One region of the Bacillus paramycoides genome, then DNA from elsewhere that is predicted to be linked to it. Evidence: a T-box and tRNA genes for the amino acid it is inferred to sense, from the RefSeq annotation. Region 1 holds a T-box; the other holds one or more tRNA genes.
What was found. A T-box is a leader RNA that pairs with one kind of tRNA and senses whether it is charged. The one in region 1 lies ahead of alaS (alanine--tRNA ligase), so its partner is inferred to be a tRNA-Ala.

Region 2: it encodes a tRNA-Ala, which carries the amino acid that the T-box ahead of alaS (alanine--tRNA ligase) is inferred to sense. The anticodon was not compared.

What each region holds. Positions count from the first base shown of each region.
Region 1 is NZ_CP152427.1:4,250,178-4,259,758, reverse strand. It holds gene mnmA (tRNA 2-thiouridine(34) synthase MnmA) at 1-199, shown strand, start outside; gene AAG068_RS22060 (tetratricopeptide repeat protein) at 310-969, shown strand; gene recD2 (SF1B family DNA helicase RecD2) at 1,068-3,404, shown strand; gene AAG068_RS22050 (hypothetical protein) at 3,532-3,720, shown strand; gene AAG068_RS22045 (YrzQ family protein) at 3,739-3,867, shown strand; gene AAG068_RS22040 (hypothetical protein) at 3,901-4,113, opposite strand; gene AAG068_RS22035 (AI-2E family transporter) at 4,290-5,357, shown strand; partial or broken gene AAG068_RS22030 (PH domain-containing protein) at 5,396-5,737, opposite strand; T-box leader at 5,960-6,179, shown strand; gene alaS (alanine--tRNA ligase) at 6,220-8,862, shown strand; gene AAG068_RS22020 (IreB family regulatory phosphoprotein) at 8,939-9,205, shown strand; gene ruvX (Holliday junction resolvase RuvX) at 9,209-9,581, shown strand, end outside.
Region 2 is NZ_CP152427.1:4,692,807-4,702,387, reverse strand. It holds rRNA gene AAG068_RS24545 (23S ribosomal RNA) at 1-795, shown strand, start outside; rRNA gene rrf (5S ribosomal RNA) at 898-1,013, shown strand; tRNA gene AAG068_RS24535 (tRNA-Val) at 1,018-1,093, shown strand; tRNA gene AAG068_RS24530 (tRNA-Thr) at 1,098-1,173, shown strand; tRNA gene AAG068_RS24525 (tRNA-His) at 1,183-1,258, shown strand; tRNA gene AAG068_RS24520 (tRNA-Leu) at 1,281-1,361, shown strand; tRNA gene AAG068_RS24515 (tRNA-Gly) at 1,391-1,465, shown strand; tRNA gene AAG068_RS24510 (tRNA-Leu) at 1,482-1,570, shown strand; tRNA gene AAG068_RS24505 (tRNA-Arg) at 1,574-1,647, shown strand; tRNA gene AAG068_RS24500 (tRNA-Pro) at 1,658-1,731, shown strand; tRNA gene AAG068_RS24495 (tRNA-Ala) at 1,747-1,819, shown strand; tRNA gene AAG068_RS24490 (tRNA-Met) at 1,840-1,916, shown strand; tRNA gene AAG068_RS24485 (tRNA-Ile) at 1,921-1,997, shown strand; tRNA gene AAG068_RS24480 (tRNA-Ser) at 2,015-2,107, shown strand; tRNA gene AAG068_RS24475 (tRNA-Met) at 2,135-2,211, shown strand; tRNA gene AAG068_RS24470 (tRNA-Asp) at 2,215-2,290, shown strand; tRNA gene AAG068_RS24465 (tRNA-Phe) at 2,303-2,378, shown strand; tRNA gene AAG068_RS24460 (tRNA-Thr) at 2,393-2,468, shown strand; tRNA gene AAG068_RS24455 (tRNA-Lys) at 2,479-2,554, shown strand; tRNA gene AAG068_RS24450 (tRNA-Gly) at 2,568-2,638, shown strand; tRNA gene AAG068_RS24445 (tRNA-Ile) at 2,649-2,725, shown strand; tRNA gene AAG068_RS24440 (tRNA-Asn) at 2,733-2,807, shown strand; tRNA gene AAG068_RS24435 (tRNA-Ser) at 2,815-2,905, shown strand; tRNA gene AAG068_RS24430 (tRNA-Glu) at 2,912-2,983, shown strand; partial or broken gene AAG068_RS24425 (anti sigma factor C-terminal domain-containing protein) at 3,121-3,261, shown strand; gene AAG068_RS24420 (L-lactate dehydrogenase) at 3,743-4,687, shown strand; partial or broken gene AAG068_RS24415 (dockerin type I domain-containing protein) at 4,861-5,063, opposite strand; partial or broken gene AAG068_RS24410 (TasA family protein) at 5,089-5,211, opposite strand; gene glgB (1,4-alpha-glucan branching protein GlgB) at 5,682-7,619, shown strand; gene glgC (glucose-1-phosphate adenylyltransferase) at 7,567-8,697, shown strand; gene glgD (glucose-1-phosphate adenylyltransferase subunit GlgD) at 8,716-9,581, shown strand, end outside.

The DNA.
Region 1 (9,581 bases):
ATTCCGTTATCGTCAAGAAGACAATAAAGTAACGGTTCAAATCGTTGATGAAAATACAGTTCGCATTCTTTGTGACGAGCCAATTCGTGCAATTACACCAGGACAAGCAGTTGTTTTCTATGATGGAGATGAGTGCTTAGGCGGTGCTACAATTGATGAAGTGTACCGTAGCGGTAAGAAATTGGATTATTTAGGGTAAAACGAGAAGCCTCTGCCGATTCGCGGTTAGAGGTTTCTTTTACATAAAGCGAATTTTCGTTCGCTTGGAAAATACATTCTTTGTTATAATTTGTTGTAGAGGTGAAGGACATGTCAAACAAACTTGAAACAGGTATTCAATATATGCAAGAAGGAAACTGGGAAGAAGCTGCTAAAAATTTCACAGAAGCAATCGAAGAAAATCCGAAAGATGCGCTTGGATACATTAATTTTGCAAACTTATTAGATGTACTAGGTGACAGTGAGAGAGCGATTTTATTTTATAAACGTGCATTAGAGCTAGATGATAAATCTGCGGCTGCTTATTATGGATTAGGTAATGTATATTACGGTCAAGAGCAATTTGCAGAAGCTAAAGCTGTATTTGAACAAGCGATGCAAGCTGGCTTACAATCAGCGGATGTAACATTTATGTTAGGTATTACGCATGTGCAACTTGGAAATGATCGTCTTGCACTGCCGTTTTTACAAAGAGCAACAGAATTAGATGAAAATGATGTAGAAGCTGTGTTTCAGTGTGGACTTTGCTTTGCGCGACTAGAACATATTCAAGAAGCGAAACCTTATTTTGAAAAGGTATTAGAAATGGATGAAGAGCATGCGGATGCGTATTATAATTTAGGCGTTGCGTACGTATTTGAAGAAAATAACGAGAAGGCTCTTGCTTTATTTAAGAAAGCAACTGAAATTCAGCCAGATCACTTTTTAGCTGGTAATGGAGTTCGTTTATTAGAGCAAGAAGCTGAATAAGATGAAAATATAGTTTTAATGGGTAGTTATCCCTCATCTAAAGAGGTGGGGGATGTACTGCTCATTAAATTGAAACGAAACCGGAAAGGAGAGGAAAGATGGGAAATCAACATGCAATGGATTTGTTTGAAGAAGAGAAAAAGTTTATAAAAGCTCAAGTTCTTCATACCATTTTCCACAACGAAGAAAACCTCTATTCCGTTGTCAGTATGAAAGTCATTGAAACGAATGAAACGTACGACGAAAAAAAAGTAATGATAAACGGTCATTTTCCCCGCATGCATGAAGATGAAGTGTTTACATTGACAGGCCATTTTAAAGACCATCCGAAGTATGGGAAACAATATTTAGTTGAAACGTTTAAGAAAGAATTGCCGCAAACAAAAGCTGGTATGGTGCAATATTTAGCGAGTGATTTATTTAAAGGGATAGGAAAGCGTACAGCTGAAAAAATTGTGGACCATCTTGGGGAACATGCTATTTCTAAAATTATGGATGATCCTGACGCGTTAAATGGTGTTGTTAACAAACAAAAAGCGCAGGAAATATATGAGACAATTGTTGAACATCAAGGGCTAGAGAAAGTAATGAGCTTTTTAAATGGTTACGGTTTTGGAACGAAGCTTTCTATTAAAATTTATCAGCAATATAAAGAGATGACATTAGAAGTAATTCGTAATAATCCATATCAGCTTATTGAAGAAGTGGATGGCATTGGATTTGGAAGAGCGGATGATATAGGACGTGCGTTAGGGATATCGGGTAATCATGATGATCGTGTACGTGCGGGATGTTTTTATACGTTAGAAAATGTATCATTGCAGCTTGGCCATGTTTATATGGGAAAAGATCAACTTGTAAGAGAAACGATGTCACTTTTAAATAATCAAGAAGGAAGAGTGACAGAGGAAGACATTACAAGTTGCATTGAAATGATGCAAAGTGAAGGGAAGGTCATCATAGAAGAAGAACGGATATATTTAGCATCGTTATTCTACTCTGAAAAAGGTGTTGTAAAGTCTATTCGTAGGCTTATGAATCAAGAGGAAACACCTTCATTTCCTGAAGCAGAAGTGTTAAAGACGTTAGGTGAAATTGAAGAACAACTGAATGTGCAGTATGCACCATTTCAGCAAGAAGCAATTCAAACGGCGCTTCATAAACCGATGATGTTATTAACAGGTGGACCAGGAACAGGGAAAACAACAGTTATTAAAGGAATTGTTGAAATGTATGCGTCACTTCACGGGCTATCGTTAAATCCGAATGAATACAGTGATGATAATCCATTTCCGATATTATTAACGGCTCCAACAGGAAGAGCAGCGAAGCGAATGAGTGAATCAACAGGGCTTCCAGCTTGTACAATTCACCGCTTACTTGGCTGGACGCCAGAAGGGTCTTTCCAACGTAATGAAACGGATCCGGTACAAGGGAAATTGCTCATTATTGATGAATTTTCAATGGTTGACATTTGGCTTGCAAATCAGCTGTTTAAGTCATTGCCGACTAGCATTCAAGTTATCGTTGTAGGCGATGAAGATCAATTACCATCTGTAGGACCTGGTCAAGTATTGAAAGATTTATTGAATGCAGGTGCAGTTCCAACGGTAAAGCTTACTGAAATTTATCGTCAAGCGGAAGGCTCATCAGTTATTCAACTTGCCCATGCGATAAAAAATGGAACGCTTCCACCAGATTTAGCGCAAAACCAAAAAGATCGTTCATTTATCGGTTGTACAGGAGCTCAAATTGTTGAGGTTGTTAAGAAGGTTTGTGAGAATGCTAAGACAAAAGGGTTTAGCGCAAGAGATGTACAAGTATTGGCTCCGATGTATCGTGGACCTGCCGGCATTAATGTACTAAACGAAGCGTTACAAGAAGTGTTTAATCCGAAAAGGGAAAAAAGTAAAGAAATTGCTTACGGTGATGTTGTATACCGACGAGGCGATAAAGTATTGCAGCTCGTTAATCAGCCGGAGAGCCAAGTGTTTAATGGTGATATCGGCGAAATTGTTTCGGTGTTTTATGCGAAAGAGAACGTTGAGCAACAAGATATGATTATTGTTTCATTTGATGGAATTGAAGTAACGTATACAAAGCCAGATTTAAATCAAATTACGCATGCCTATTGCTGTTCGATTCATAAATCGCAAGGTAGTGAGTTTCCGATTGTGATTATGCCGATAGTAAAAAGTTACAATCGTATGTTACGTCGTAATCTAATTTATACAGGTATTACAAGAAGTAAGAAGTTCCTTATTATTTGCGGCGAGGAAGCCGCTTTCCAGTCTGGTATAAATCGCCTTGATGATGCAATGCGTCAAACGACTTTAGCTAGTCGATTGCAAGAATCACAAGGAGAAGTGCAGATGGTAACAGTAAATGGCGAAGAAATGGACGTGGAAAACATTTCACCGTATGATTTCATGTAACAAGGTGAAATTATATAGTGAAACTTTCAAACGTATAACGTTGAAAGGCTCCAGCGATGTATAAATGAATGCAGTTTGGACATAATGGCGAATAGAATCCGGGAGACTGTAAGGAGATGAAAGCCATATGTTCATTTGTCCAAATTGCAAAGGGAAAGACATTGGAAAAATAGGTGTCAACCAATTTTATTGCTGGAATTGTTATATCGAATTATCGGTTTCAAAAGGGAAAATCCATACGCATCAAGTAGAAGAAGATGGTTCATTAAGCTCTCTTGATGATTTATTTGATGAGAATGAAAGAACAATCGGATAACGAAAAGGGGGATTTACTTTGAATCTACGCAATTCATTAATCGCATTAGGTGTTGGAGCGGCAGCATATCAATATGCTCGCAAACAAGATATGTTCTCAAAACGCAATATGAAAAAAGCACGTAAAATGATTAAATCTTATTTATAAGCATAAAAAAACTCCCTTCATCAAGGGAGTTTTTTATGCATTTGTATGCAAATATAAAAGTCCGATTTCAGAGAAGAGATAAGATAGGCCGTAACATCCAACGCCAAGCATGCCGTAATGAAATAATTGCTTCGCTCTTTCTTTTCGTGAGGAACGAATAAAGAAACCTTTCCAAATACCAAACCCGATACAAACCCATTCAAGAATCATAAAAAGTGCTGATAATACGAGCATAGATAAAACCATTATGAGCCCTCCTGATTATATTGTTTCACGCTGCATTCTCAGGGGTGGTTGTCCTTGTTATGTTATGTATATGTACGTCTTTACAAAACAGTATGGTCTACATGAAAAGATTTTAAAACTTTCGCACATAACCTACCCTATTTATTTTCAAAATAAGGGTGGAGGAGGTTTTTCGTGTGAAGAATCTTAAAATTATTTGGATATATCGTTTAGGATTATTATTACTTGTATTTCTTTGTTTGCTCGTCTTTCTAAAAATTAAGCCGCTATGGGCACCGATTATTTTTGTATTTAAAGTGGCCATTACACCGTTTCTTATTGCTTGTTTTATTGCGTATTTATTGCATCCTTTAATTGAAAAAATTCATAAGGAAGGGATGCCGCGTACACTCGCTATTTTGCTCATTTACATCCTTTTCTTTGGCGGAATTGGTTATGGCATTTATAAAGGAACGCCAGTTGTAATTAAGCAATTACAAGAAATCAATGAACAATTCCCGCAGTTTACAAAAATGTATGATTCTTGGATGGATGGCGTTACGGAACAAACAGCGAATTTCCCGTCCTTTATTCATGAAAAGGTGAAACAAATTTTTGTTGGAGTAGAAACAAAGATACAAGCACTTTTAAATAAAGTGATGAGCACAGCTCGTGGTGTACTCGATTCGTTACTCATTATTTTCTTAATTCCGTTCATTGTATTTTACATATTAAAAGATTACGGTGAGTTTTATCATATCTTTTGGAAATTAGTCCCAAGTAAGTGGCGTAATACGGGGCAAATGCTGGCGAAAGAAATTGATAAATCACTTGGGAGTTATATTCGAGGACAATTATTTGTTTGCTTAATATTAGGGGGCGTATCTGCACTTTCCTTTTGGTTTATCGGTATGAAATATCCATTGTTACTCGGGATTATTATTGGGGTGACAGATATAATACCGTATTTTGGTCCTATTTTAGGGGCAATTCCGACATTAATGATTGCGGCAACTATATCAACGAGTTTACTTATTAAAGCGGGGATTACAATTGCTATTTTACAATTCGTTGAAAGTAATATTTTATCCCCTTATATCGTTGGTAAGTCGCTTCGCATGCATCCTGTTATTATTATGCTTGCATTATTAGTTGGGGGAGAAGTGGCCGGAATTGTAGGATTATTAATATCAGTTCCTGTTTTAGCGGTCATTCGTACAGTAATCGTTCATGTAAGGCCTCTTTGGAAAAAAGAAGATGCGTAATAGGAAAGCCCTCTATTTATAAAAATAGAGGGCTTTCCTTATTTAGAGAGCTGCTCGTTTATTTGTTGAACGAGAGAGCTTACATCATTTGTTTGAATATGTTTTATTTTTTCCATTCATTATCATACATAAATATAATTTGATTGCTGAAAAGGCGATTTTGTTCTTTTAGGTCAGAAATTTTTTCGAAAGAGTACTCCTCAAATAATGGGTTCTTGCTTACATCTGGTCCGTAAAAGAAGAGCCGTTTGTTCGTTAAAATTAACAGTCCTGGTCTTGCAACGGAACGATAAATATATATCTAATGAACAGGCCACGTAAAATAATATCGTTTCGTCAGTCGTTAACATATTTTTAGCTCTGTTCAATAAGGTTGTCATTATAATCGCTCCTTTATTATTGATAATTTAATTGTAATAAAAATAAAATATTCAGAAAAGCTCATGGAGGTAGTACAATTTAGTAATACACGCATAATATATGAAAAGGCTGTTAAGAATGAATAGTAGAATAGCTATGATTAATAAGGAATTGATATAATATAAATGATTATCTACATTGACAAACTTAAGAGAAGTCTATTATATTTAGTCATATAATACATTAAATCAATGACGGAACAAGTACGTTACAGTCCATTTATAGAGAGAAGCTTCCATATGGCTGAAAGAAGCTTTAAATGAAGGGTAACAGAAAGCTAATCCTGAGAGCAGCTAATCACTGCCGTCTTGCCACGTTACGGCACCATGAGGTGATGAATTGATTTGTATAGTAATCAATTCATAATTAGGGTGGTATCGCGAGTTAACTCTCGTCCCTTTTATAGGGGCGGGAGTTTTTTATATTTAAGGAGGAAAATACAATGAAACAACTAACAGGCGCACAAATTCGTCAAATGTTTTTAGACTTTTTCCAAGAAAAAGGGCATGCAGTAGAACCTAGTGCATCACTAGTTCCACATGAGGATCCATCTCTTTTATGGATTAATAGTGGTGTAGCAACATTAAAAAAATATTTTGATGGACGTGTGATCCCGCAAAATCCACGTATTACAAATGCTCAAAAATCAATTCGTACAAACGATATTGAAAACGTAGGGAAAACAGCTCGTCACCATACATTCTTTGAAATGTTAGGAAACTTCTCAATCGGTGATTACTTTAAAGAAGAAGCAATTACTTGGGCTTGGGAGTTCTTAACGAGCGACAAGTGGATCGGATTCGATAAAGAATTACTATCAGTTACAATCCATCCAGAAGATGAAGAAGCATTCACAATTTGGAATGAGAAAATGGGCGTTCCAAAAGAGCGCATCATCCGTTTAGAAGAAAACTTCTGGGATATCGGTGAAGGACCAAGTGGACCGAATACAGAGATTTTCTATGACCGCGGAGAAGCTTACGGTAATGACTTTAGTGATCCAGAATTATATCCAGGCGGAGAAAACGAGCGTTACTTAGAAGTATGGAACCTTGTATTCTCTCAATTTAATCATAATCCAGATGGTTCATATACACCACTTCCTAAGAAAAACATCGATACAGGGATGGGTCTAGAGCGTATGACATCTATCGTTCAAGATGTGCCTACAAACTTTGACACAGACTTATTCATGCCAATGATTGGTGCAACAGAAACAATCTCAGGCGAGAAATATCGTAATGGTGACTTAGAAAAAGATATGGCGTTTAAAGTAATCGCTGACCATATCCGTACAGTAACATTCGCTGTTGGTGACGGTGCTCTTCCATCTAACGAAGGCCGTGGTTATGTATTACGTCGTTTATTACGCCGTGCTGTTCGTTACTCTAAGAAATTAAACATCAACCGTCCGTTCATGTTTGAATTAGTACCGGTTGTTGGAGAAGTAATGAAAGACTTCTATCCAGAAGTACTTGAAAAGAAAGATTTCATCGCAAAAGTTGTGAAAAATGAAGAAGAGCGTTTCCACGAAACACTTCATGATGGTGAAGCAATTTTAGCTGAAGTTATCGCAAAAGCAAAAGAAGAAAAAACAACTGTTATTTCTGGAGTAGATGCGTTCCGTCTATATGACACATACGGTTTCCCAATTGAATTAACAGAAGAATATGCAGAAGAAGCTGGTATGACAGTTGATCATGAAGGCTTTGAAAATGAAATGGAAAAACAACGTGAGCGCGCACGTGCTGCTCGTCAAGACGTTGATTCTATGCAAGTTCAAGGTGGTGTCCTTGGAGAAGTGAAAGTAGCGAGCGAATTCGTTGGTTACGGTACAGTAGCGACAGAAAGTAACGTTGTTGCACTTGTGAAAAACGGCGAATACACAGACAGCTTACAAGCTGGTGAAGAAGGACAATTAATGCTTGATGTAACACCATTCTATGCTGAGAGCGGTGGACAAATTGCAGACCGTGGTTACCTTCTTGCTGACGGTGTGAAAGTTCTTGTAAAAGACGTACAAAAAGCACCAAACGGCCAAAACTTGCACAAAGTTGTTGTTGAAGAAGGTACATTAACGAAAGATGCAGCTGTGAAAGCTATTATCGATACGAAAAACCGTGGTAGCGTTGTGAAAAACCATACAGCAACTCACTTACTACACCAAGCTTTGAAAGATGTACTTGGAACGCACGTTAACCAAGCAGGTTCTCTTGTAACTTCTGAACGTTTACGCTTTGACTTCTCTCACTTCGGTCAAGTACAAGCTGACGAATTAGAAAAAATTGAGCGTATCGTAAACGAGAAAATTTGGGAAAGTATTGATGTTGAGATTTCTCAAAAAGCAATCGAAGAAGCGAAAGAAATGGGTGCAATGGCATTATTCGGTGAAAAATACGGTGATGTTGTACGCGTTGTACAAGTTGGCGATTACAGCTTAGAGCTTTGCGGTGGTTGTCACGTTGATAACACAGCTTCTATCGGTATTTTCAAAATCGTTGCTGAGTCTGGTATCGGTGCAGGAACTCGTCGTATTGAGGCGGTAACTGGTAAGTCTGCATACGAATTAATGAACGATCAAGTAGGTTTATTAAAAGAAGCAGCAGGAAAAATGAAAACAAATCCGAAAGATATTTTAACAAGAGTAGATGGTTTATTTGCTGAAGTAAAACAACTTCAAAAAGAAAACGAATCTCTTGCAGCAAAATTAAGTAACATTGAAGCTGGAAACTTAACTGATTCAGTAATGACAGTTGATGGCGTGAATGTATTAGCGGCAAAAGTAAATGTTGCAGATATGAACAACTTACGTACGATGATGGATGACCTAAAAAATAAATTACAATCTGCAGTTGTCGTATTAGCGTCTGTAAATGATGATAAAGTAAACATCTTAGCTGGCGTAACAAAAGATTTAATTAGCCAAGGATACCATGCTGGTAAACTTGTGAAAGAAGTAGCTTCTCGTTGTGGCGGTGGCGGTGGTGGCCGTCCTGATATGGCACAAGCGGGCGGTAAAAACCCAGCGCAAGTTGAGGAAGCTTTAGCATTTGTACAAGAGTACGTTAAATCTGTTTCAAAATAAAGAGATAGTAGTGTACAATGGTAGGGAGAGGAGAAGTTCTTCTCCCTATACTTACTATATAAGTGAGGTGCTTGAAATGGACGGTTTTGATAAAACAATGAAGTTTAGCATTCAAGATGAAAAACAGAGTGTCCATGTAAATGATGTACTTTTAACTGTGTATGATGCACTTCAAGAAAAAGGCTATAATCCGATTAACCAAATCGTCGGTTACTTATTAAGTGGAGACCCAGCATACATACCTCGCCATAAAGATGCACGAAGCATCATTCGCAAGCTTGAACGTGATGAATTAATTGAAGAGCTTGTGAAGTCTTACTTGAAACATCATCGTGAGGAGTAATTTATGCGGATATTAGGTTTAGATGTAGGTACAAAAACAGTCGGAGTTGCAATTAGCGACGAAATGGGTTGGACAGCGCAAGGACTTGAAACAATCAAGATTAACGAAGAACGAGGTCAATTTGGTTTTGACCGCATTTCTGAGTTAGTAAAACAGTACGATGTGGACAAGATAGTAGTAGGTTTACCTAAAAATATGAATGGTACAATTGGCCCGCGTGGTGAAGCATGCCAACAATTTGCAGAAAACCTACGAGAGCTGTTACAATTAGACGTTGTAATGTGGGACGAGCGTTTGTCAACGATGGCAGCGGAACGTCTGCTCATTTCAGCCGATGTAAGCCGTAAGAAGCGAAAGCAAGTAATTGATAAGATGG
Region 2 (9,581 bases), 440 kb from region 1:
AGTTTGTACAGGATAGGCGGGAGCCTTTGAAACCGGAGCGCTAGCTTCGGTGGAGGCGCTGGTGGGATACCGCCCTGACTGTATTGAAATTCTAACCTACGGGTCTTATCGACCCGGGAGACAGTGTCAGGTGGGCAGTTTGACTGGGGCGGTCGCCTCCTAAAGTGTAACGGAGGCGCCCAAAGGTTCCCTCAGAATGGTTGGAAATCATTCGTAGAGTGCAAAGGCATAAGGGAGCTTGACTGCGAGACCTACAAGTCGAGCAGGGACGAAAGTCGGGCTTAGTGATCCGGTGGTTCCGCATGGAAGGGCCATCGCTCAACGGATAAAAGCTACCCCGGGGATAACAGGCTTATCTCCCCCAAGAGTCCACATCGACGGGGAGGTTTGGCACCTCGATGTCGGCTCATCGCATCCTGGGGCTGTAGTCGGTCCCAAGGGTTGGGCTGTTCGCCCATTAAAGCGGTACGCGAGCTGGGTTCAGAACGTCGTGAGACAGTTCGGTCCCTATCCGTCGTGGGCGTAGGAAATTTGAGAGGAGCTGTCCTTAGTACGAGAGGACCGGGATGGACGCACCGCTGGTGTACCAGTTGTTCTGCCAAGGGCATAGCTGGGTAGCTATGTGCGGAAGGGATAAGTGCTGAAAGCATCTAAGCATGAAGCCCCCCTCAAGATGAGATTTCCCATAGCGTAAGCTAGTAAGATCCCTGAAAGATGATCAGGTTGATAGGTTCGAGGTGGAAGCATGGTGACATGTGGAGCTGACGAATACTAATAGATCGAGGACTTAACCATATAATATGTAGCAAATGTTATCTAGTTTTGAAAGAATATAAAAAACTTGTTGACTTTCAAAGTTAAATGAGTTAAAATAATTCTTGTCTTAAATGAATACAGTCTGGTAATGATGGCAGAGAGGTCACACCCGTTCCCATACCGAACACGGAAGTTAAGCTCTCTAGCGCCGATGGTAGTTGGGACCTTGTCCCTGTGAGAGTAGGACGTTGCCAGGCAAATGGAGGATTAGCTCAGCTGGGAGAGCACCTGCCTTACAAGCAGGGGGTCGGCGGTTCGATCCCGTCATCCTCCACCATTTAGCCGACTTAGCTCAATTGGTAGAGCAACTGACTTGTAATCAGTAGGTTGGGGGTTCAAGTCCTCTAGTCGGCACCAGAAATCATGGCGGTTGTGGCGAAGTGGTTAACGCACCGGATTGTGGCTCCGGCATTCGTGGGTTCGATTCCCATCAGTCGCCCCATTTTTCTTAAATAAATTAATATGCGGGTGTGGCGGAATTGGCAGACGCACCAGACTTAGGATCTGGCGCCTTTGGCGTGGGGGTTCGACTCCCTTCACCCGCACTTTTAATTAAATAACTCATACATGTCTTGCGGAAGTAGTTCAGTGGTAGAATACAACCTTGCCAAGGTTGGGGTCGCGGGTTCGAATCCCGTCTTCCGCTCCAATTTTCAATATGACATGCCGGGGTGGCGGAACAGGCAGACGCACAGGACTTAAAATCCTGCGGTGGGTGACCACCGTGCGGGTTCGACCCCCGCCCTCGGCACCATATGCGCCCGTAGCTCAATTGGATAGAGCGTTTGACTACGGATCAAGAGGTTAGGGGTTCGACTCCTCTCGGGCGCGCTTTTATTAACGGGAAGTGGCTCAGCTTGGTAGAGCACCTGGTTTGGGACCAGGGGGTCGCAGGTTCAAATCCTGTCTTCCCGATATTCCCAAAAACATGGGGCCTTAGCTCAGCTGGGAGAGCGCCTGCCTTGCACGCAGGAGGTCAGCGGTTCGATCCCGCTAGGCTCCACTTATTTCAATATCACTTATGGCGGTGTAGCTCAGCTGGCTAGAGCGTACGGTTCATACCCGTGAGGTCGGGGGTTCGATCCCCTCCGCCGCTACCATAAAGGACCTTTAGCTCAGCTGGTTAGAGCAGACGGCTCATAACCGTCCGGTCGTAGGTTCGAGTCCTACAAGGTCCACCATTGAAGGTTTATATCTCGGAGGTATACCCAAGTTCGGCTGAAGGGATCGGTCTTGAAAACCGACAGGCGGCGAGAGTCGCGCGGGGGTTCGAATCCCTCTACCTCCTCCATTTTTTCTAAAGTAAATATTTTATCATCGCGGGGTGGAGCAGCACGGTAGCTCGTCGGGCTCATAACCCGAAGGTCGCAGGTTCAAATCCTGTCCCCGCAACCAAATGGTCCCGTGGTGTAGTGGTTAACATGCCTGCCTGTCACGCAGGAGATCGCCGGTTCGACCCCGGTCGGGACCGCCATTTTTACATAAAGGCTCGGTAGCTCAGTCGGTAGAGCAGAGGACTGAAAATCCTCGTGTCGGCGGTTCGATTCCGTCCCGAGCCACCATTTTGAAGTCGCAAGCCGACTTAGCTCAATTGGTAGAGCAACTGACTTGTAATCAGTAGGTTGGGGGTTCAAGTCCTCTAGTCGGCACCACTTTCAAAATGAGCCATTAGCTCAGTTGGTAGAGCATCTGACTTTTAATCAGAGGGTCGAAGGTTCGAGTCCTTCATGGCTCACCATTTACAATTTAATGCGGGTGTAGTTTAGTGGTAAAACAAGAGCCTTCCAAGCTCTGGTCGAGAGTTCGATTCTCTTCACCCGCTTTTCAATTATGGGCCTATAGCTCAGCTGGTTAGAGCGCACGCCTGATAAGCGTGAGGTCGATGGTTCGAGTCCATTTAGGCCCACCATAATTGTTCCGCAGTAGCTCAGTGGTAGAGCTATCGGCTGTTAACCGATCGGTCGTAGGTTCGAGTCCTACCTGCGGAGCCATATTTATAGAGAAGTACCCAAGTGGCTCAAGGGGCTCCCCTGCTAAGGGAGTAGATCGCGAACGCGGTGCGAGGGTTCGAATCCCTTCTTCTCTGCCAGTAATTGGCCCGTTGGTCAAGTGGTTAAGACACCGCCCTTTCACGGCGGTAACACGGGTTCGAATCCCGTACGGGTCATACTAAAAGAGATAGCATAATCTGCTATCTCTTTTTTGTTGTGTAAAAGTGGACTTTGAATAGTCTGCTTTTTTTTATAGATTTCTTGTATACTTTTTTCTATTTAGATCGTCTAACTAATAGAAAGGAGAGAGTAAGGAAAGAAAGCAAAACCAAGTGAGCAAGATGTAAAAGTTATTGAAATAGTGGTAACGGGAAGTGCCGAGGATTTACAAAAATTAAACAGTCAACATTATGTAAAAGCTGCTGTATTAGGTGCTACTGCGGAAAATAAATAAAGAAGCTGCCTCTAATAGGTGATCTATTGGAGGCAGCTTTTTTATCCGACATTAACGGGCAGTAAAATTCCCACTGATTATAGGTTCACTTTATGTTGTCATTATTGTCGGGTTTTGTCGGTAAGTCGATATTCCTTGTCGAATCGACGATATAATTTGAGTTACGGTCGATATATTCCCAAAATTGTTGATATATTTAAATAATCGTCGATATAATTTCACTTACCGACAAAAACATAAGAAAAACCCTTTCACAATCTGAAGAAAACGCCTCCATTGAGATTGATTTCATACTTGATTTAATAACTTTACACTCTATGTGAAAAAGTTCACAAATAGGTCATAATTTGTGAAGAAATTCACAATAATACGTGCTACAATATGAATGTAAAGAAGTTAAACAACATTAAATTAGTATTTTAATTAATTACTTAAACAATCATAAAAAAATATATGTGAACAATAGAGAGGGGAAATTACCATGAAAAAAGGTATCAATCGTGTAGTATTAGTAGGAACAGGAGCTGTAGGTTGTAGTTACGCTTACTCAATGATTAACCAAGGTGTAGCTGAAGAATTCGTATTAGTAGATGTTAATGAAGCAAAAGCAGAAGGGGAAGCAATGGACTTAAGCCATGCGGTACCATTCTCTCCATCACCAACAAAAGTTTGGAGCGGTAGCTATGCAGATTGTAAAGATGCAGATTTAGTTGTTATCACTGCTGGATTACCACAAAAGCCAGGTGAAACTCGTTTAGACTTAGTTGAGAAAAATACAAAGATCTTTAAACAAATCGTTCGCGGCATTATGGATAGCGGATTCGATGGAATCTTCTTAATCGCAACTAACCCAGTTGATATTTTAACTTACGTAACTTGGAAAGAATCTGGTCTACCAAAAGAGCGCGTAATTGGTTCTGGTACTACTTTAGACTCTGCTCGTTTCCGTTACATGTTAGGTGACTACTTAGATGTAGATCCACGTAATGTTCATGCTTATATTGTTGGTGAGCACGGTGATACTGAACTTCCAGTATGGAGCCACGCTACTATCGGTGTACAAAAACTAGAAACAATTTTAGCTAACAACGAACAGTACAAACAAGAAGACTTAGATAAAATCTTCGAAAATGTACGTGATGCAGCTTACCATATCATCGAACGTAAAGGTGCAACGTACTACGGAATCGGTATGTCACTACTTCGTGTAACTAAAGCAATCTTAAACAACGAGAACAGCGTATTAACTGTATCTGCATACCTTGAAGGTCAATACGGTGAGAAAGATGCTTACGTAGGTGTTCCAGCTGTTATTAACCGCGAAGGTGTACGTGAAATCGTAGAACTTGAGCTAAATGAAGAAGAAAAAGTGAAATTCGCTCATTCTGTAAAAGTATTAAAAGAAACAATGGCACCAGTACTATAATAATTGCTAAATAATCCAGAAGTGGGGACCTACTTCTTACTTCTGGATTTATATATAATTTAATATAAATTCCTTTTCCGGTTTCCCTTGTATATCCCCAATATACCCCTTTTGCTGGATCAGGGTCGTTTATAGAAAAGAGCACTCTACGTAAAGTAGAGTGCTCTTTATTATTATTTTTTAGGCGTTAATCCTAATTTCGTTAAAATATCTGCCAGTGTACCGCCTTTAGATTTTTCAACAGGTGTTTGTGATTTAGATGCATCCGGACCTTTTTTCAAGAAGTTCTTTTCAACGAAGCGAATATCTTTATCACCATTTACATCACCTGCAAGTTTTCGTCAGGTCTTGCATAATAATATTGACCAAGTAGCTTTCAGTATCTAATTTTGTTGTTAGACAGCTTGAAATGAGTTACTCGATGTTTCGGAATCACTGAAATAAGCGAATAAACCACCGAATGTAAGTGATAAGCTGAGCGTTGCCGTGCCAACTCCCATTTCTAATTTTTGTTTTACTGGCATAAGAACCCACCTTAATTTAATTTTTTATCGAATTTTCGTTTTGGATATAGATAGAGTAAACACAGTATTTTAGTATAAGTTATATTTACGAAAATTTAATATTCTTTATTGAGAACAAAAATGTCTACTTATGAATTTCGTATTTCAATAAAATTATGACAAAAAATATTGAGAAACATTTTTTATGACAGATTATTTTTCTATGATTTCAAGTGGAAAATAACGTGAAAAAGAGGATAAAGCTAATAAAATAGAGGTTGAGAAATAAATAGTAAGGTGAAGGACTAATAAAAAACGAAGCGCTTTCAATGAATATTCGTCAAAATTCGATATTTTATATGGAAATGTGAAAAAAAACCAACATTTTTAAGAAAAAAACGTATATTTTTTATAAATTAACAAGGATATTTCAGTTTTTCGCAGAATTGGTAAAGTATAAAAAATTCTGTCATCTTAGTGAGGTGAGCATATTGAGTGTAATAAATTGTGAAGAAGTGAAACGAGATGAGTTTCATACAGAAAAGTACTATGAAAGTTATAACATCTTTGGCGCACATGTTGTGACGGAAGATGAGATGCGAGGTGTACGATTTACAGTATGGGCTCCTCATGCGAAAGCAATGAGTGTTGTTGGAGATTTTAATGAATGGGATTATGAGCAACATAAGATGCTACAAGTGACAGAAGAAGGAATCTGGTCCTTGTTTATACCGCATATTGAAGAAAGGGAAATATATAAATATGCGATTGAAACGATGGCTGGTGACGTCATTTTTAAGGCAGATCCGTATGCTGTGTATGCAGAAGTAAGACCGAATACGGCATCTGTAGTTTTTGATATAAAGGGATACGAATGGAATGATAAAAACTGGAGTCGTAAGAAAAAGAAAAAATCAGTTTATAAAGAAGCGATGACAGTTTATGAATTACATTTCGGTTCTTGGAAAAAGAAAGAAGACGGAGCACTGTACTCTTACAGGGAAATGGCAGAAGAACTCATTCCTTATGTGGTGGAACATCAATTTACACATATTGAAATTATGCCGCTTGTTGAGCATCCATATGATCGTTCTTGGGGATACCAAGGGACGGGATATTATGCAGCAACGAGTAGATTCGGCACGCCACATGATTTGATGTATTTTGTCGATGAATGTCATAAATATGGAATCGGTGTCATTTTAGATTGGGTGCCGGGGCATTTTTGTAAAGATGCTCACGGTTTATATTTTTTTGATGGGACACCGACTTATGAATATAAAGATAAAGATGTGCAAGAAAATCCAGTATGGGGAACTGTCAATTTTGACTTAGGAAAGAGAGAAGTACGTAATTTCTTAATTTCAAATGCGTTATTTTGGATGAGATATTTCCATATTGATGGTTTCAGGGTGGATGCAGTTGCAAATATGCTGTACTGGAATAAAGAAGGACAGGAGCAAAGTAATGAGCACGCTGTTTCATTTTTACGAGAGTTAAATGAAGCGGTGTTCGCAGAAGATAAAGATTTTCTTATGACAGCAGAAGATTCAACAGCTTGGCCACTTGTAACAGCTCCAACGTATGAAGGTGGGCTTGGATTCAATTACAAATGGAATATGGGCTGGATGAATGATGTACTGAAGTATATGGAGTGTGCGCCTGAGTACAGGAAGTATATTCATGAAAAAATGACGTTTTCTTTAATATACGCTTACTCTGAAAACTTCATATTACCGCTTTCTCATGATGAAGTCGTTCATGGGAAAAAGTCGTTATTAAATAAAATGCCAGGAGAGTACTGGGATAAGTTTGCTCAACTTCGTTTATTATATGGATATTTCTTTACTCACCCAGGAAAGAAATTACTTTTCATGGGAGGAGAATTTGGGCAGTTCGATGAGTGGAAAGACCTTGAAGATTTAGATTGGAATTTACATGATTTTGAAATGCATCGTTATATGCATGATTACTTTAAAGAGCTCATAGCATTGTATAAGCGCTCCAAACCACTTTGGCAACTTGATCATTCACCGGAAGGATTTCAGTGGATAGATGCTAATAATCATGAGCAAAGTATTTTCTCATTTATTCGTCAAGGGGATAAACAAGAAGATGCGTTAGTTGTCGTATGTAATTTTACGAAAGCTACATATGAAAACTATAAAGTAGGTGTACCAGATTTTGAGTATTATAACGAGATTTTAAATAGTGATGCTGAGCAATATGGCGGATCAGGGCAAGTAAATAAGAAACGTCTGAAGGCGATTCAAGAACCGTTTCATAATCAAGCAGCACATGTAGAAATTACAATTCCACCATTTGGCGTATCCATATTACGACCAGTGAAGACGAGAAAGGGGAGCAAAAAACAAGATGGCTCAAAAACAAAAGTGCGTAGCAATGTTACTAGCAGGGGGAAAAGGTAGTCGATTAAGTGCATTAACAAAAAATTTAGCCAAGCCAGCTGTTCCATTTGGTGGTAAATATCGCATTATCGATTTTACGCTAAGTAACTGTGCGAATTCTGGTATTGAAACGGTTGGGATTTTAACGCAATATCAACCACTTGAACTTCATAATTATATCGGAATCGGCAATGCGTGGGATTTAGACCGAGTAAGCGGTGGAGTCACAGTGTTACCTCCTTATGCAGAGTCTTCAGGTGTGAAGTGGTACACAGGTACGGCAAGTGCCATTTATCAAAACTTAAACTATTTAAGTCAGTACGAACCAGAGTACGTTCTTATTTTATCAGGCGACCATATTTATAAAATGGATTACAGTAAAATGCTAGATTACCATATTGAGAAAGAATCGGACGTTTCGATTTCAGTTATTGAAGTACCGTGGGATGAAGCGAGCCGTTTCGGTATTATGAATACGAACGAAGAGATGGAGATTGTTGAATTTGAGGAGAAACCGCAATTTCCAAGAAGTAATCTTGCATCAATGGGAATTTACATTTTTAACTGGGCCATTTTGAAAGAGTATTTAGAAATGGATGCAAGAAATCCTGAATCTAGTAATGATTTCGGAAAAGATGTACTTCCGCTTTTATTAGATGAAGGGAAGAAGTTGATGGCGTATCCGTTTGAAGGATATTGGAAAGATGTTGGAACGGTGAAGAGCTTATGGGAAGCGAATATGGATTTACTGCGTGATGAAACATCACTGAATTTAAACGATCGTAATTGGCGTATTTATTCTGTAAATCCAAACGAACCGCCTCAATATATTGCAGAACAGGCAAAAGTAGAAGAATCACTTATTAACGAAGGATGCGTCATTGAAGGGGACGTGAAGCATTCCGTATTATTCCAAGGGGTGACGGTGGAAGAAGGTAGTATGGTTATTGATTCTGTCGTTATGCCAGGAGCAAAGATTGGAAAAAATGTTGTGATTGAAAGAGCAATTGTTGGATCGGAAATGGTTATTGAAGATGGAACAATTATTCGTCCGGAAAAAAATGTTGACGATGTAGTACTCATTGCTGAAGGGAAATAGAAAAGGGGGATGAAATGAATGGGAGAAAAAATGTTAGGAATTATTAATGCAACGGGAAGTTTTCCTTCCTTAAAGAAAGTAACAGGGCATCGTTCACTAGCGGCGTTACCGTTTGGGGGCCGTTATCGACTCATTGATTTCATGCTTTCAAATATGGTGAATTCTAATATTCATAGTGTAGCGGTTTTTACAAGTCATAAAAACCGTTCGTTAATGGACCATGTTGGTTCAGGAAAACAGTGGGATTTAGATAGAAAAAGAGACGGACTGTTTTTATTCCCGCCAAATTGCCAATGTGACCAAGATGAATTTGGATCTTTTGCGCATTTTAGAAGACATATTGATTATTTTCTAAGAGCTAGAGAAGAATACGTCGTTATTACGAATAGCCATCTCGTAACAGCATTAAATTTCCAGGCGGTGTTAGAGAGACATATACATACGGCAGCTGATATTACTGAAGTTTGCCATGAAGGGGTTTCGCTTCAAACATATGTGTTAAAGAAACAATTATTGTTAGATTTATTTGAGTCATATAAAGATGTGGAGCAATATAGCTTATTCGATGTAGTGAGAGAAAAGCGCGGAAAATCACTGCATATTGCTACGTATGAGCATACAGGATATGTAGCAATTATTGATTCGATTGAAAGTTACTATAAACATAGCTTAGAAATTTTGAAACCTGCTATTTGGAAGCAAGTATTTAAGAAAGAAGCACCGATCTTTACGAAAGTAAAAGATGAACCACCAACTCGTTACTTAAAGGGTGCAGCCGTGAAAAATACAATGATTGCAAACGGCAGTATTATTGAAGGCGAAGTAGAAAATAGTGTTATCTCCCGTTCTGTTAAAATTGGAAAAGGTTCAATTGTTCGTAATAG